Regions from separate parts of the Arthrobacter sp. TmtSoilC79 genome, predicted to be linked through region 1. Evidence: riboswitches for the same ligand, from Rfam matches in the RefSeq annotation. Region 1 holds a riboswitch; each other region holds the start of a gene.
The links. A riboswitch is a leader RNA that binds a small molecule or an ion and turns the genes downstream of it on or off. The one in region 1 is predicted to bind thiamine pyrophosphate.
Positions count from the first base shown of each region.

Region 2: linked by a shared signal. The riboswitch ahead of thiD (bifunctional hydroxymethylpyrimidine kinase/phosphomethylpyrimidine kinase) and the one ahead of AC6JA3_RS02680 (ECF transporter S component) in region 1 are both predicted to bind thiamine pyrophosphate.
Region 3: linked by a shared signal. The riboswitch ahead of thiO (glycine oxidase ThiO) and the one ahead of AC6JA3_RS02680 (ECF transporter S component) in region 1 are both predicted to bind thiamine pyrophosphate.

Region 1 covers NZ_AP046051.1:552,938-558,132, reverse strand. The annotation lists gene AC6JA3_RS02690 (energy-coupling factor transporter transmembrane component T family protein) at 1-483, opposite strand, end outside; gene AC6JA3_RS02685 (ABC transporter ATP-binding protein) at 480-2,102, opposite strand; gene AC6JA3_RS02680 (ECF transporter S component) at 2,102-2,722, opposite strand; TPP riboswitch at 2,799-2,935, opposite strand; gene AC6JA3_RS02675 (NUDIX hydrolase) at 3,732-4,508, shown strand; gene AC6JA3_RS02670 (DUF4235 domain-containing protein) at 4,544-4,804, shown strand; gene mnhG (monovalent cation/H(+) antiporter subunit G) at 4,902-5,195, opposite strand, start outside.
Region 2 covers NZ_AP046051.1:2,021,536-2,026,730, reverse strand. The annotation lists gene obgE (GTPase ObgE) at 1-261, opposite strand, end outside; gene rpmA (50S ribosomal protein L27) at 417-680, opposite strand; gene rplU (50S ribosomal protein L21) at 743-1,051, opposite strand; gene thiD (bifunctional hydroxymethylpyrimidine kinase/phosphomethylpyrimidine kinase) at 1,430-2,947, opposite strand; TPP riboswitch at 2,938-3,036, opposite strand; gene AC6JA3_RS09395 (Rne/Rng family ribonuclease) at 3,174-5,195, opposite strand, start outside.
Region 3 covers NZ_AP046051.1:1,586,375-1,591,569, reverse strand. The annotation lists gene AC6JA3_RS07445 (TetR/AcrR family transcriptional regulator) at 1-551, shown strand, start outside; gene AC6JA3_RS07440 (DUF3107 domain-containing protein) at 602-826, shown strand; gene AC6JA3_RS07435 (hypothetical protein) at 867-1,169, shown strand; gene AC6JA3_RS07430 (thiazole synthase) at 1,257-2,054, opposite strand; gene thiS (sulfur carrier protein ThiS) at 2,058-2,294, opposite strand; gene thiO (glycine oxidase ThiO) at 2,332-3,588, opposite strand; TPP riboswitch at 3,581-3,699, opposite strand; gene thiE (thiamine phosphate synthase) at 3,727-4,410, shown strand; gene AC6JA3_RS07410 (TM2 domain-containing protein) at 4,581-5,195, shown strand, end outside.

The DNA of each region.
Region 1 (5,195 bases):
CAACCCCACCAGCCTCATGGCGGCCAAGGATCCCAGGACAAAGCGGTGCGGCAACTTTGCCTTCTGCGCCAGGGCATCGGCCAGGTCAGTAGGGTCGGTGCAGGTCATCAACAAGATTGCGGGCAGGGCGATCGCCAAACCGCGCAACATGAAACCCAGCCCCAGTTCAAGGGAACCTTCGCTGATGGACCAGAGTCCGACGTCGAGCAGTACAGCGCCGCTGTCCGCCGCCACAATCGCCGTGCTCCAGCCGCCGATGGCCGCCGCGATGATCAGGGGCCATGCCCGTTGCCAGAGCAGCCTGAGCGTGAGCCCGGCAAGCGGAAATACGGCAAGTTCCGCAACCAGCGCTGCAGACGCCGAGACCCAGTCGATGGAAAGGGCCAACACCAGCGAAATCAGGAAAACGGACACGAACTTGGCCAAGGGGTTTGCACGCGTGAGGAGGGCATGGTTCCCGCGCAGATTCAGGGCATCCCTCATGCTGCACCCGCCTCCTGATGCGTGGATTCGCCTTGTTGGCTCGTGCCCAGGCGCAATTCGGTTCCACCCAGCACGGCGCTGAACTCCTGGTCATGTGTCACCGAGACAACCGCGGTTCCGGCATCCAGCAGCTCAGAAAGGAACGAGGCCAGCTCGGCCCATGTATTGGCGTCCTGGCCAAAGGTGGGCTCGTCGAGCACCAGGACTTTGGGATGCGCGGCCAGCACCGTGGCCACCGAAAGCCGTCGCTTCTCGCCCCCGGACAGTGTGTACGGGTTGGCGTCCACGAGATGGGTGAGACGCAACCGCTCCAGCAACTCATCCACGCGTTCCTCACCGTGGCCCAGATGCCTTGGACCAAACATGAGCTCGTCCAGGACCTTGCCCGTGACAAACTGGTGCTCCGGTTCCTGGAACACCGTTCCGATCCGTGAAATCAGCTGGTCCGCTTTCCACTTGAACGGATCAATTCCAGCTCCCTCGGAAAGCTCGACGGCGGCACTCACCGTGCCGTCCACCGGCGCCAAAAGGCCGGCCAACGTGAGAGCGAACGTGGACTTGCCGGCCCCGTTCGGGCCGGTGATGGTCAACGCCTGGCCAGCCCGGACCTGTGCGGTGATCCTCGTCTGCACCGGCACAGGCGGGATGGTCCTGAAACCCTTGCGCCGGGCTTTTTCCCTGGAAACTGAAAGGTCCTGCGCTGCCAGGAGCAGTTGTGCGGTTTCGGGCTGGTTGTGCCGCGTCCGGGTTGCCGGAACGTACCCCGGCACCCATACGCCGGCCGCCATCAGCATGGTGCGGGCCTCGGACAGGACCTGATCCGGGGGTCCGTCCAGGAGGACCCCGGCTGTGGCTGCGCCGGTTGCTGTTGCAGTTGATGTGCCGGACGCTGAGCCACGGATTGCCGCCGCAGCTCCGGCCGACCCTGGTGCCAGGACCACGATGCGGTCCACCAGGTCCTTCCACACGGACACGCGGTGTTCCACCACCACCATGGTGGCTCCGGTCTTGTCCAGGCAGCGCTTGACCGCGTCGCGGACCTCCAGCACCCCTGCCGGGTCCAGGTTGGCCGTGGGCTCGTCCAAAAGGATCAAACCGGGCCGCATCGCCAAAATGCCTGCCAGCGCAAGGCGCTGCTTCTGGCCACCGGAGAGTGCCGCCGTCGGGTGGTCCAACGCCAAACCGCCGCCGGCAGCGGTTCGCAACCCCACGTCGTCGAGCGCTTCATGGACACGGGACCAGATCTCCTCGCGCGGAACGGCAAGGTTTTCTGCGCCGAAGGCCACGTCATCGCCCACGCGGGAGAGGACCACCTGCGTTTCCGGGTCCTGCTGCATCAATCCGGCGCGGCCACGCTGCCCGCGGGGCGCAACGCCGTCGATCAGCAGCGAGCCGGTTTCATCCGAGTCGTCTTCCTCGTCGCCCAGGACCCCAGCAAGGGCATGCAGGAGCGTCGATTTACCGGCGCCCGAGGGCCCCAGCAACAGGACCCGCTCCCCCGGCTCAATCCGAAGATCCAGGCCCTCAATGGCGGGGGCGGCCCGGCCGGCATGCCGCCAGCCCCAGCCCTCGGCGGAGATGGCGGCCGGCCTCACCGCACCGCTGTTGGTGGCGGACATCAGTTGAAAACTGGCTCCGAAGCGGCCTTGCGGGAGGCGAACGAACTCAGCACGCCGGTCTTGGCGAGGCCGCGCGTGGCCACCCAGGAGAGTCCGCCGGCGATCACAGCGCCGGAGATCGTGGTGAACGTGATGTAGGTGAGCTTGTCGATGGCTTCGTAGGCGATGTTCCAGCCCCACGGGAGGAAGGAGTCGTTCAGGCCGCAGAAAAGGCCCGCTCCGGCACCTGCGAGGAGGGACGTAGGCAGGTTGAACTTCTTGTAGCGGAAGGCCGCGAAGATGAGCTCGGCGCCCAGGCCCTGCAGGATGCCGGAGATCAACACCGTGGTGCCGTACTGCGAACCCATGATGAGTTCGCCTGTGGCAGCGATGGCCTCGCAGAACAACGCGGCGCCAGGCTTGCGGATGATCAGCATGCCGAGCACTGCGGGGATCATCCAACCGCCGGCGATCAGGCCGGTGAGCGGCGGGTACGTTGCGTTCAGGGGGATGGATACCAGTGCAGCGCCCTGGGACCATGCCCAGAAAATCACGCCGCCCGCGATGGCGATCAAAGCCGCCACAACAATGTCTACAACACGCCAGTTATCACTGGTCTTCTTCACGTTTACCGTGGTCATTTTCTGCCTCCTGAGGTTACAGGAGGGGAAAGTGCTCCCCGGATTTACAACCGGCCTGCGCCGCCTGGATCCGGACACTCTGAGAAGCTCGACTCCCTTGCGCCGGTACTAACCGGATCAGGTTCGAGGGTCTGCGGCTGTCCGCACTCTCAGCGCCCTCGCGTCTCCCGCATCTCTGCAGGCTCCGACGGCGGCGCTCCCCTGTCGTTATCAAATCTGCCCTGATGGGCGGGTTCAGTTTACACCTGTGGGGTTTGCTGGCGCTGATGTGTTGCCGGCATGCGGTCACAATCGGGCTGGCTGGCTGGGCCGGGGGGGCGGGGCTGTGTGCGGGGGCGCGGGCGGGTTGGCGCGGGCGTGTGCGGGGGCGCGGGCGTGTGCGTTGCGAGGCCCGCTCTACACCGATCCGCAGCGCCAAACCCTGCACACCAGGCCCCACAACAAACCCCACCCACGTTGCGAGGCCCGCTCTACACCGATCCGCGGCACCAAACCCCGCACAACAGGCCCCACAACAAACCCACCCACGTTGCCAGGCCCGCTCCACAACCATCCCCCACCCCAAACCCTGCACAACAGGCCCCACAACAAACCCCACCAACATTGCCAGGCCCGCTCTACACCCATACCCCACCCCAAACCCTGCACAACAGGCCCCACAACCAACCCCACCAACGTTGCAAGGCCCGCTCCACACCCATCCCCAGCGCCAAACCCCGCACAACAGGCCCCACAACAAACCCACCCGCGTTGCGAGGCCCGCTCCACACCGATCCGCAGCGCCAAACCCTGCACAACAGGCCCCACAACAAACCCACCCGCGTTGCCAGGCCCACTCCACACCCATCCCCAGCACCAAACCCCGCACAACAGGCCCCACAACAAACCCACCCACGTTGCAAGGCCCACTCCACACCCATCACCCACCCCAAACCCCGCACAACAGGCCCCACAACGGGACCTGAGAGAATGAACCAGCAGAATCCACCGCGGCAAAGGGGCACATTTCATGACGGACCTACCCACTCAGAATCACCCTGCCGGCGAGGACACCCCGTCGGAACCCCGGCTTGCTGCCAGTGTCATCCTTCTTCGCGATGCCCCAGGTGGGCTCGAAGCCTTTGTCCAGCACAGGGTCAGCACCATGGACTTTGCCGCCGGTATGGTGGTCTTCCCGGGAGGCCGGGTGGATGTTGCGGACGAGTCAGGGTGGGATTACCCGGCGGAACTGCTTCAACGCCACGCCGCCGCTTGGCGCTCCAGCTCCATCGGAACCGGCTCAGGCCCCGGCCCCGGCCCTGAATCACGCCTCAGCCCAAGCCCCAGTCGCGGCGCCGGCACCGACGCCGGCCTCCACACCGGTTCCGCGCAGGCCGAAACCAATGCCGGCACGGTCCTGACCGCCGCAATCCGGGAGGTCCAGGAGGAGTCCGGCCTCACGATCAGTCCCGAAGACCTCCGCCCCTGGGCCAACTGGATTACTCCCACGGACATGCCCAAGCGCTTCGACACTTACTTCTACGTCGCCAAACCACATCCAGGGGCCGCGCCCCAGCATCAAACCACCGAGGCCTGGCAATCTTTGTGGATGCCGGTCGCCGGAATCCTGGACGCGGAAGCGGCCGGGACACTGAAGCTGATGCCGCCTACTTATTACCTGCTCAAGGAAATCGCCGGCTTTGAAACCGTGGACGCTGTGTGGTCAGCAGAACACGCCGTCGTTCCGGTGTTGGCCCCAGTGGGGTCGTTGGCAGCGTTCTTGAAAGAGCGGGAAAGCCGCCGCTGACACTTGGCTCGGCCACGGACGACTAGGCTGGAGCCATGAACCTCTTCTTCAAGCTGCTGGGTACCGGAGTGAGCCTCGGAGCAGGCTTCGTCGGCACCAAACTCGTCAACAAAGGGTGGGAAAAGGCCACAGGCAACAAACCACCCCTGGGCAACGACGACATGGAAACGTCCTTGCGTTCAGCGCTGACCTTTGCGCTGATCTCGGCCTTCGTCAGCACCTTGATCCAGGTGCTGGCCAGCCGTGGCACACAGCGCGCCATTGCACGTTTCGCCAAGTCGCAGGACATCGTCTAGCCCTCAACTACAGACAACAACGCGGGGTCGCTTTGCCTCCACTTGATGGAATGAACACCAGTGGGCACAGAGCGTCCCCGCGTTTTGCTGGGAGCTTTTAGCGGTCGTTCCGGGGCTCTTGGCCCGCGGCAGCCCGCTGCACAACGGCCTCGAGTTCGTCTTTGGTGAGCATCTCGCGGTGGCCGTGCTTGGTTCGGTAGGCGGAGCGGCCCACCATGTGGGCGGACACAGGTGCGGTCAGCAGTTGGAAGATCCAAGCCACCAGCAGTACTGGCCACACCCACCACGTCCGCATTTGCAGGCCGATCGCGGCAAGCATGAGGAACAACCCGAGGACCTGGGGTTTGGTGGCTGCGTGCATGCGGCTCATGAGGTCCGGGAACCGAAGCAA
Region 2 (5,195 bases), 1.5 Mb from region 1:
CAGGGTCTCGCCGTTCTTGCCGCCGCGCCAGTCACCCATGCCCGGGCCACCATTGGTGGCGTGGCGGTGGGGTGCGTGGTGGTAGTCAAGCAGGGTGGTGGTCTGGGCGGATACCCGGAGGATGACATCGCCGCCGTTGCCGCCGTTGCCGCCATCAGGGCCACCGAGGGGCTTGAACTTCTCCCGCTTGACAGAGACACAGCCGTGGCCGCCGGTTCCGCCGGATACGTGCAGTACTACCCGGTCTACAAAGCTAGCCACGTGGATCTCCTCATTTGCTGTCCTACAGCGTTTGTTGCTGTTGCCAGCGTTGTTGCAAAAACCAGCGCGCCCAAAGCGCCCTAGTCGATTGTAATGCGGTTAAAAGAACGGTGGAGCGGGCCGTTTGGCCCGCTCCACCGGTTCAGAACTTGTTGTTACTCTGCAGCTGCAGCAGCAACGATGTTCACTACGCGACGGCCGCGGCGAGTACCAAACTCAACCGCACCGGCCTGCAGGGCGAACAGGGTGTCGTCGCCACCGCGGCCAACGCCTGCACCGGGGTGGAAGTGGGTGCCACGCTGGCGAACGATGATTTCGCCTGCGGAAACTACCTGACCACCGAAGCGCTTGACGCCCAGGTACTGTGCGTTGGAGTCACGACCGTTGCGAGTGGAACTCGCGCCTTTTTTGTGTGCCATGTGAAATGCCTGCCTCTAAATTTCTGGGGAAACTGAAAAACCTGAACAGCGGGTAACGAAAGTTACGCGATGCTGGTGATCTTGATCTTGGTCAGTTCCTGACGGTGACCCTGACGCTTCCGGTAGCCGGTCTTGTTCTTGAACTTCTGGATGACGATCTTCGGACCACGAAGGTCTTCGAGGATCTCAGCCGTAACCTTGACGTTGGCCAGTTCCGCAGCTGCGGAGGTGACCTTGTCGCCGTCAACCAGGAGCAAGGCGGGCAGCTCAAGCGTGCTGCCGGCTCCACCGGGGACGCGGTTAAGCGTTACGTAGTCTCCAACGGAAACTTTTTCTTGGCGGCCGCCTGCGCGGACAATCGCGTACACCACTTGGGTACTCACTTCTCTCGACGTTTATAACTAAATTTGCGTGCGGAACCTTGAACCGGAATCAGGCTTGGTTCGCGCTGTGCCTCAACGCCGTGGACTTCTGATCGAAGTCCGCGAGTCATCCCATGAACAATTCCAAGGGGCATAACCCAAGTGTTGGCGTAAGCACCGAAGATCAAGATTACGCTAGTTTGACCTTCAGCTGCAAATGAGGCCGGGTCCGGAGGCTACCACGTGACTTGCGTCACCAGATGAAACGGACTCTCCCGGCACCGTGCCCATACAGCCTACAGGGTTTGAGGCCGATTAGCGCGATTGGGTCCGCGACGCGCTGTGGGCGAGTTGCGGATCCAGTCCAAAAGCCCTCTCCCACAGCCCTCAGGCAAAAACTCCCGGGGCATCGAAGAACGCCGTCTCGTAGCGGCAGGACAAGGCAAAAGCCTCCACCATGGCCGCCCGCTCCCCCTCCGACGCTGCAGCTGCAGCCGCGTCAGTGAAGTTGATCGCATTCCTGGTGGCTGCGGCAAAGTCCTCGTCGGCATAGGTCCGGAGCCAGTCCGCATAGGGGTGCCCTGCCGGGGACCCTGCCTCTACAAAAGCCGCATTGAGCTGCTGGCCAACCTCCGCGTACAGCCAATAGCAGGGCAGGATGGCTGCGAGAACCAGGGGGTAGCTGCCGCTGGCCGAGGCCGCCAGCAGATGATCCACGTAGGACTTGGTGACCGGCCCGGTCCCCGAGGATGCCTCGCGGGTGCTTAGCCAGTTCCTGTGCAGTTCCGATTCCACCTCAAGGCATTGCTGCGAGGCTTTCGCCCAGAACAGTTGCTCTTCTTCGCTGGGGGCCAGAGCGCCTGCACGCGCCAGCACCCTGGAGTACCCGTTGAGGTAGATGGCGTCCTGGGCGAGGTAGTAGTTGAACGCAGCTTCCGGGAGTTTGCCCGATTTCAGGCCCTCAATGAACCCGAGCTTGTAGATTGCCTCCAGCTCCACAGTGGCTTCCTTCCAGAGCGTCGCGGCAAAATCCCCACGCCTCAGGACCCTCTGGTGATGAAAATGGTGGACCGGACCGTTTCCGAGCCCCACCTCGAGGCTGTCAGCCTTGAGCAAGGCCCCAAGCAACCACGGTTTGACCTCGCGCAAGGACACTTCCCAGTCGCCGGTACGGGCCTGGACAGTGGCCAGCGCCGAGGACAACGAGCATCCTGTGCCATGGCTGTTCTGTGTATCCACCCGGGGGCCGGCTACCTCAATGACGTCCTGGCTCAGGAGTCCGCTGGTGTTCACCAGCGCGTCCGGGCATTCGGACCCCGCCAGGTGCCCGCCCTTCACCAGGACTGTATTGCCGCACTCAGCGGCGAGTCGTTTTCCCTGATCCAATGCCGAAGCCCAGTCGGCCGCCTCAGCCTCCCCCAACAGCATGGCAAGTTCGGGCAGGTTGGGCGTGATGAGGTCAGCCAAGGGAAGCAGGGCACGCAAAGCCGACTCGGCCGATCCCTGCAGGAGCCTGTCACCACTGGTAGCCACCATCACCGGGTCAAGGACCACGACGGCGGGGCGCACCTCCTCGAGCCAGCGGCGGACCTCATCGATGACCGCTGCGTCACCGAGCATCCCGATTTTGACGGCATCGATGGCGATGTCCGTGCTGATGGCCTCCAACTGCAGCCGCAGGAATTCCACCGGGGGTACATGGACCGCGCTGACTCCTTTGGTGTTCTGCGCCGTCAACGCGGTCAATGCCGCCATGCCATAGCCGCCGTGGGCTGCAATGCTCTTCAGATCAGCCTGGATACCGGCACCACCGGAGGGGTCCGAGCCCGCGATGCTCAGCACCCGGGGGGTTTCCCGTCCGGAAGCGGCCAGAGGGTACACAGGAGAGTACGACGATAACGTCATGGGGACATCCCTTCGCCGGTGCTAACCGGACAGGTTCAACGGGTCTGGATCTCAGCCTGGCCCAATGCCCGGCACCCCGTGTCAGTCCACCAGCGTAGCCGGGATGCACAGCGGCCGGGGAACTTCGCCACGCTGAAGACCGGATATGAACGCTGGGGCGGACGGCAAAGGGCCCCGCAGTACCCGTCGGCGACGGTCTACTGCAGGGCCCTTTGTTGTCGAAATACTAGAGCTCGGAGGCCGGTACGCCCACCCCGAGGATGATGGGCTCCGCGGACGCGGCCTTCGTGGCTGGCTCTGAAGGTGCTTTGGCCTCGTGCGACGTTCCACCGGCAGCTGCAGTAGCCTCGTGGTGCTCGACGCTGGTTTCGTTGGCCGCGCCCTGCGCCCGGCTGGCGCTGCGGTTGCGACGCCCACGGCGGGTGCCCGACGTCGACGCAGCATCATGGCCTGCATCCGCAGGCCTGGCTACGGCGACCGCGGGTGCGGCAGCTGCCTTGGGAGGGAGTACTTCTTCCGGCTTTTCGGCAGGAGCCGCGCCAAGGTGTGAGAAGGCCTCTGCAAGGAGGTCCAGGCTCATGGCCGGCTTGGCTGCCGGCGGTTCCTCGTGGTGTTCACCGATCGGCAGCGCTACTTCTTCGCCACCGAAACGCAGGACCGGAGTGGACCGTGCTTCACGGACAGCTGCTTCCCGCTCTGATTCACGTGAGGCCGGCTCTCCAGCCTCGCTCCGGGCTGCCTGCCCGGCGCTTGCCTGCTGCTGACCGGTTGCCCGTGCCTGCTCCTCCGCGCGGTGAACTTCGTCGTCGTGCAGGTGGGCTGCGTGCGCGGCGGCAGCGATGGTGGCCAGTGCCGCCCGGGTGGCCTCAGCTTTGGCCTGCTTGGCCGGGTCCTGCGGCTCGGTCGAAACAGGAGCTGCAGCCGGAGCGGGCGGTGCGGTGTGGACCGGCGCGGGGGCCTCGGCGACGGGTTGTCCGCCACCCTTGCCGCGGCGACGCTTGCGCTCCGTCCGTGCTGCGGGTTGCTGGGCCTCGGTGTGGGGACGGTGCTGCTCAGCGGCCACAACGTTGGCGCGGCGGTGCTCAACGGGTTCGTCGTGGGTGACGACGCCGCGGCCGGCGCAATGCTCGCACTGCTCACCAAAGACCTCCAGGAGGCCAGTGCCCATGCGCTTGCGGGTCATCTGGACCAAGCCCAAGGACGTCACCTCGGCTACTTGGTGCTTGGTGCGGTCGCGGCCCAGGCACTCAACCATGCGGCGGAGGACGAGGTCGCGGTTGGACTCAAGGACCATGTCGATGAAGTCGATGACGATGATGCCGCCAATGTCACGGAGGCGAAGCTGGCGGACAACTTCCTCAGCGGCTTCGAGGTTGTTCTTGGTGACCGTTTCCTCGAGGTTGCCGCCACTGCCGGTGAATTTACCGGTGTTGACGTCTACCACTGTCATGGCTTCGGTGCGGTCGATGACCAGCGAACCGCCCGAGGGGAGGAACACCTTGCGTTCCAGTGCCTTGTGGATCTGCTCGTCGATACGCCAGGCAGCAAAGATGTCCTGGTCCTTGGTCCACTTCTCAAGGCGGCCCACCAGGTCAGGGGCAACGTAGGTAACGTATGCCTCAATGGTGTCCCAGGCGTCGTCGCCGGAAACGATCAGTTTGGAGAAGTCCTCATTGAAGACATCACGTACCACCTTGATGGTCAGGTCCGGCTCGCCGTAAAGCAATTCCGGAGCCAGGACCTTGGTGGACGAGGCCTGTCCCTCAATGCCTTCCCACTGTGCGCGCAGACGGTTGATGTCGTGCGTCAGTTCCTCTTCGGATGCGCCCTCGGCAGCCGTGCGGACAATGACGCCGGCGTTTTCCGGCAGGCGGTCCTTCAGGATGCGCTTGAGGCGGTTGCGTTCGACGTCGGGCAGTTTGCGCGAGATGCCGGTCATGGATCCACCGGGAACATACACAAGATACCGGCCGGGCAGGGAGATCTGGCTGGTCAGCCGGGCACCCTTGTGGCCAACGGGGTCCTTGGTGACCTGGACCAGGACCGAGTCGCCGGACTTCAGGGCATTTTCGATCCGGCGGGGCTGTCCCTCAAGGTTCACAGCATCCCAGTTCACTTCACCGGCGTACAGGACCGCATTGCGGCCGCGTCCGATATCCACGAAGGCAGCTTCCATGGACGGCAGGACGTTCTGGACCTTGCCCAGGTAAACGTTGCCGATCAAGGAGTCCTGCTGGGTCTTCGAGAC
Region 3 (5,195 bases), 1.0 Mb from region 1:
TGAATGCCGCACTTGAAGTCTTTGTCTCCAACGGTTTCCACGGTGCGGCCATGGACGAAATCGCTGAAGCCGCCCACGTCAGCAAGCCGGTGCTTTACCAGCACTTTCCGTCCAAGCGCGAGCTCTATATGGCCCTTTTGGACAGCCACCTGGCCACGCTGACAGAGCTGATGCTCAGCGCCTTGAACTCCACTTCGGACAACAAAGAGCGCGTGAAGGCCGTCATGCGCGCCTATTACCGGTTCATCGCCGATGACGACCAGGCCCACCGGCTGGTCTTCGAGTCGGACCTCATCAACGATCCCGACGTCAGTTCCCGCTTGGAGACTTTCAACAAGACGTTCGCTGATGCAGTGGCCCACGTCATTGCCGAGGACACCAAGCTGCCTCCTTTGGAGGCCCAGCTCCTGGGCCGCGGCCTGGCCGGAATGGCGCAGGTCAGCGCCCGCTACTGGCTTGAAACAGACGGAAACCTTGACCTCGATGTGGCCAGTGATCTGATCTATCGTTTAGCTTGGCGCGGAATCAGTCGATTCCCCAAAGAGTCCTAGGCTACAAATAGAGGACAGACTTACAACTTGATTGGCTTGGAGGCCTTGCTGTGGAAGTAAAGATCGGCATTCAGAACGTTGGCCGTGAAATCGTGCTCGAATCCGCTTTGGATGCAGACGCCGTGGCCAAGATCGTGGCAGAGGCCGTGTCCAAGGGCTCGGAACTGCGCCTGACCGACGAAAAGGGCCGCCAGATCATTGTTCCCGGCAGCGTCCTTGGCTATGTGGAGATCGGCGCCGAGGAAGTCCGCCGCGTCGGTTTCGGCGCCCTCTAGGGCACCGGCCCAAACCAACGCAGTCCGCTAAGGAGTCTTCATGCTTTCACTCGTCGTTGTGGTCCTGGCCACCGTTGCCACCGGATTCATCGTGTGGGCCAACGACAAAAGGCACGGCAAATACGGTGTCGCTCTGCCCGCCGGAGTTTCGGCGACTGTGGGCACCTTGAGCTGGATTGCGTTCATCAGCGCCGGACTGGGCTATCAGCCCGGGGCCACCTGGATTCCGTGGGTGCTGCCCATCGTTCTGGGAACAGCCGCAGCTGCAGGCGTTGTGGTCTACCTGGGCCGGGTCCGCACGCAGCACGATACCGCTGCCCTGACCAAGGCGCTCAGGCTCTAGCAGCCGCAAGAACAAACAACAGTGACCGACGCCCTGGGGCGCCGGTCACTGTTGTTTAACCGGTCACTGTTGCTTAACCGGTCACTGTTAGAGGAACTCCGCCCGGCCCTCCATGGCCGAGGACGCCAAAGCGTGCTCACGCCGGGGAATCCTGCCCGCCAGCCTGGCCAGCCGGCCCGCGATCACAGCATGTTTGAAGGCCTCGCCCATCTGCACCGGGTTCTGCGCCCGGGTGACCGCGGTGGCCAGCAGCACGGCGTCGCACCCCAGCTCCATGGCAAGGGCAGCATCGGAGGCCGTCCCAATTCCTGCGTCGAGCACCACTGGGACCGAGGCCCGGGAGACGATGAGTTCAATGTTGTGCGGGTTCAGGATGCCCAGTCCGGTTCCGATGGGCGAGCCCAGGGGCATCACAGCGGCAGCTCCCAGATTTTCGAGGCGCAAGGCCAGGACGGGGTCGTCGTTGGTGTAGGCGAAGACTTTGAATCCCCGGTTGACCAGTTGTTCCGTTGCCTCGACCAGTTCCACGGCATCGGGGAGAAGCGTGTGCTCGTCAGCGATGACCTCCAGCTTCACCCAGTCAGTCTCCAGCGCCTCACGCGCCAATTCAGCAGTCATCACCGCGTCTTTGGCCGTGAAGCAGCCGGCGGTGTTGGGCAGGACACGGATCCCGTGGTCCACCAGGAGCTGGAAGAGCGATCCCGTTTCCGCCGGGGAGTAGCGGCGCATGGCCACGGTGGTGAGCTCGGTTCCGGATGCGAGCAGCGCGGCACCAAGGCCGTCCAGGCTCGGGGCACCCCCGGTACCCATGATCAGGCGGGAGCCGAACCCGACGCCGTCGATCACCAGGGCGTCGGTACGGACCTCAGTATTTGTCGTAGTCATGGTTCAGCCTCCTTGGACTGCTGTTACAAGTTCGAGTTCGTCTCCGTCGGCGAGCGCCGTCGCGGCCCATTGACTGCGCGGTACCACCTCGGAATTGCGGGCGACGGCGATACCCAGCTTGCCGCCGTCGGCCGCCTGTCCGCTGTGGTCCAGGGCGCGGCCGGTGACAGCGGTGACCAAGGTGCTGACGGACGCGTCCTCCGGCACGGCGTGATCGGAACCGTTGAGTTTGATGTTCATGCTGCTTCCTTGTTCTCGGGATTGAGGCAACGCAGTGTCACTTATGGCCCACTGCGGAGGCTTCAAAGGGCCACAAGTGACCCCGGGTTGCACTGAAACGGTCGGGGCGGAAGGGGTCCCACCTGGGGTCTGATGAACCGTTGAACAACCCGCCCACGATTTTTGCGGCTACCGGTGTCAGGAGGACACCGTGCCGGAAGAAGCCCGTAGCGACCACCAGACCTTCAACGTCCCCGGTGGGGCCGGCCGCGCGACCCAGCAACGGGGCGTTGTCCGGCGTTCCGGGGCGGGCCCGGGCTGTTGCTTCGAGCAGTTCGAGTTCGGCCACTGCGGGAACCAGCACCTGGGCGTCCCGCAGCAACTGGTAGACGCCACCTGCGGAGACGGCATTGGAGGATGCTGAGAGCCCGTCCTCCCGCTGGGTAGCACCGATGACCACGGTGCCGTCGTCGCGGGGCACGATGTAAACGGGTACTCCGCGGACCATCCCCCGGACAGTGGAACTGAGCAGGGGGCGCAGGTGTCCGGGCACCCGGAGCCTGAGGATGTCGCCGTATACCGGCCGCACAGGGAGGGTCAGCCCGTCCGGAAGGCCCTCAAGCTCAGATGACCCCAGTCCGTTGGCCACTACGGTTTCTTTGGCCAGGACTGTGGCCCCGGACTCAAGTTCGGCTCCCGTGACACGACCGGATTGCCAGAGCAATCGTGTCGCCTTGGCCGCAACGGCAAACCCGTTCCCGGCGCCCTGGACCCAGGTGGAGTCGCCGGCTGCGTGGTCTGCCAACCCTGCGATGAGGCATGAGGCCAGCTTTCGGGGATCCACCTGGTGATCTGCGGGAATGTCGAAGGCACAGGAAATTTGCGGGCTCAGGAGTGGCTCGCGTTCGCGGGCCTCACGCAAGGTCAGGGGCTCAACCCCAAGACCGGCAGCAAGCTGGACCGTACGCAGATCTGCCAGCGCCTTCCGGTCCGCGGCATCGGCACCTACGGCCAGCGTCGGCGTCGTGCGGTATCCGGTGTCCCGTCCTCCGTGACCCAGGCTTGCGGCAAAGGAGGGCCACAGGCGGGACGATTCGAGCATCAGGTCCAGAAGGTCTTCCTCCTGGTAGTGCAACTCGCTTACCGGTGCCAACATTCCAGCGGCAGCATACGTGGCTCCCGTAGCGGGCGCGGGATCGATGACCACCACTGAGCGGCCCAGCCGGCGTGCTTGGTGGGCAATGCCGAGTCCGATCACGCCTGCGCCGATGACGGCCACGTCTGCCTGGAGTTGGGGATGGCCGGAATCTGCCATTCGTTTCCTTCCCTACGCCGGTACTAGCCGGATCAGGTCAAGCGGTCGGCGCTGAAGCCCTCTCAGCCGGACGGTCATATAACGAACGTCGCGGCTCCCGCAGTACGTGCCCAGTTTAGAGGAACTACGCTGGTTTCCATGACCCCGACTGACGCCCTCGCCACCGCCCGCCTGTACCTGTGCACTGATGCCCGGAGACGGCAAGGCGATTTTGAAGACTTTGTGGACGCCGCTTTTGCCGGTGGGGTGGACATCATCCAGCTGCGCGACAAAACCCTGGAAGCTGCCGAAGAGTTGGAGCTCCTTGCCGTCCTGCGCGGAGTTGCCGAACGCCACGGACGGCTCTGGGCCGTCAACGACCGTGCCGATGTTGCCAGTGTTTCCGGGGCTCCCGTGTTCCATATCGGGCAAAAGGACCTGCCGTTGGGAGTGGCCAGGACATTGCTGCCGCAGCCGGTCACGATCGGCCTGTCCACCCACTCTCCCGAGCAAGTGAACGCGGCAATCGCAGCCTCGCCGGGCCAGGGTGGCCTGGACTATTTCTGTGTTGGTCCCCTCTGGGCAACACCTACCAAACCGGGCCGCGCAGCTGTGGGATTGGACTTGGTCACATATGCCGCAGAAGCAGGCAAACGGGCCGGGGAGACCACAGGCGGCGCCGTGAACCTGCCCTGGTTTGCCATCGGAGGGATTGATCTCAGCAACGTCGAACAGGTAGTGGCTGCCGGAGCCACCAGGATCGTTGTGGTCCGCGCCATCACCGAAGCGACGGATCCGACGACGGCCGCGAAGTCGCTGCTGGAGGCCTTGGACGCCGCCTGAGCCGGCCATTGCGCGGCGGGTAGTCCCGGAAGGCTGTCCACAAGCCCCTTGGCGAAGATTTGCTGCCGGCCGCGGTGGTCCTACTAGGCTGAGTCGAAGTGAGTTGACTGTCCAGCCTGCCCGCAGGCCACGTGTCCTCCCCTCGCACCCACTCCCCCGAAGGATGATCCATGAGCAATCCGAGCTACCCTCCCACGCCAGGGAACGGGAATGCTGCCCCGCCAGTTCCGCCCGCACCCGGTGCTTACGGCAACCAATACCAGGGCCAATACCAGGGCGGGCCGCAATCCACTTATCAGCCTGATCCGGCCTCCAACCCTTACGGTGTTCCCGGCACGGGTGCTCCGGCAAAGTCCTTCATGGTCACCTGGATCCTGTCCTTGCTTCTGGGTGGCCTCGGTGTTGACCGTTTCTACCTGGGCAAGATCGGCACCGGCATTGCCAAGCTGCTCACGGCGGGTGGGCTCGGCATCTGGTCCATCGTGGACCTCATCATCACACTGACCGGCAACGCACGGGATAAGGAAGGCCGCCCGCTGCAGGGCTATCCGGAAAATAAGAAGAAGGCGTGGATCATCACGCTCGTCGTCTGGTTCGCCGGCCTGATTCTTGGAATCCTGTCCACAGTGTTGTCCCTGACCTTGGTGGCTGCCGCCGTCCAAGGACAGTCCACGCCCCTCCCCGCCGTCCCATCGGCCTCGCAAGAGGCACCGGTCCCGTCCCAAGGCGCTGCCACTGCCGGAAATTCCTTTGACATCACCGTCTCCAAGGGCAACGACGTCAAA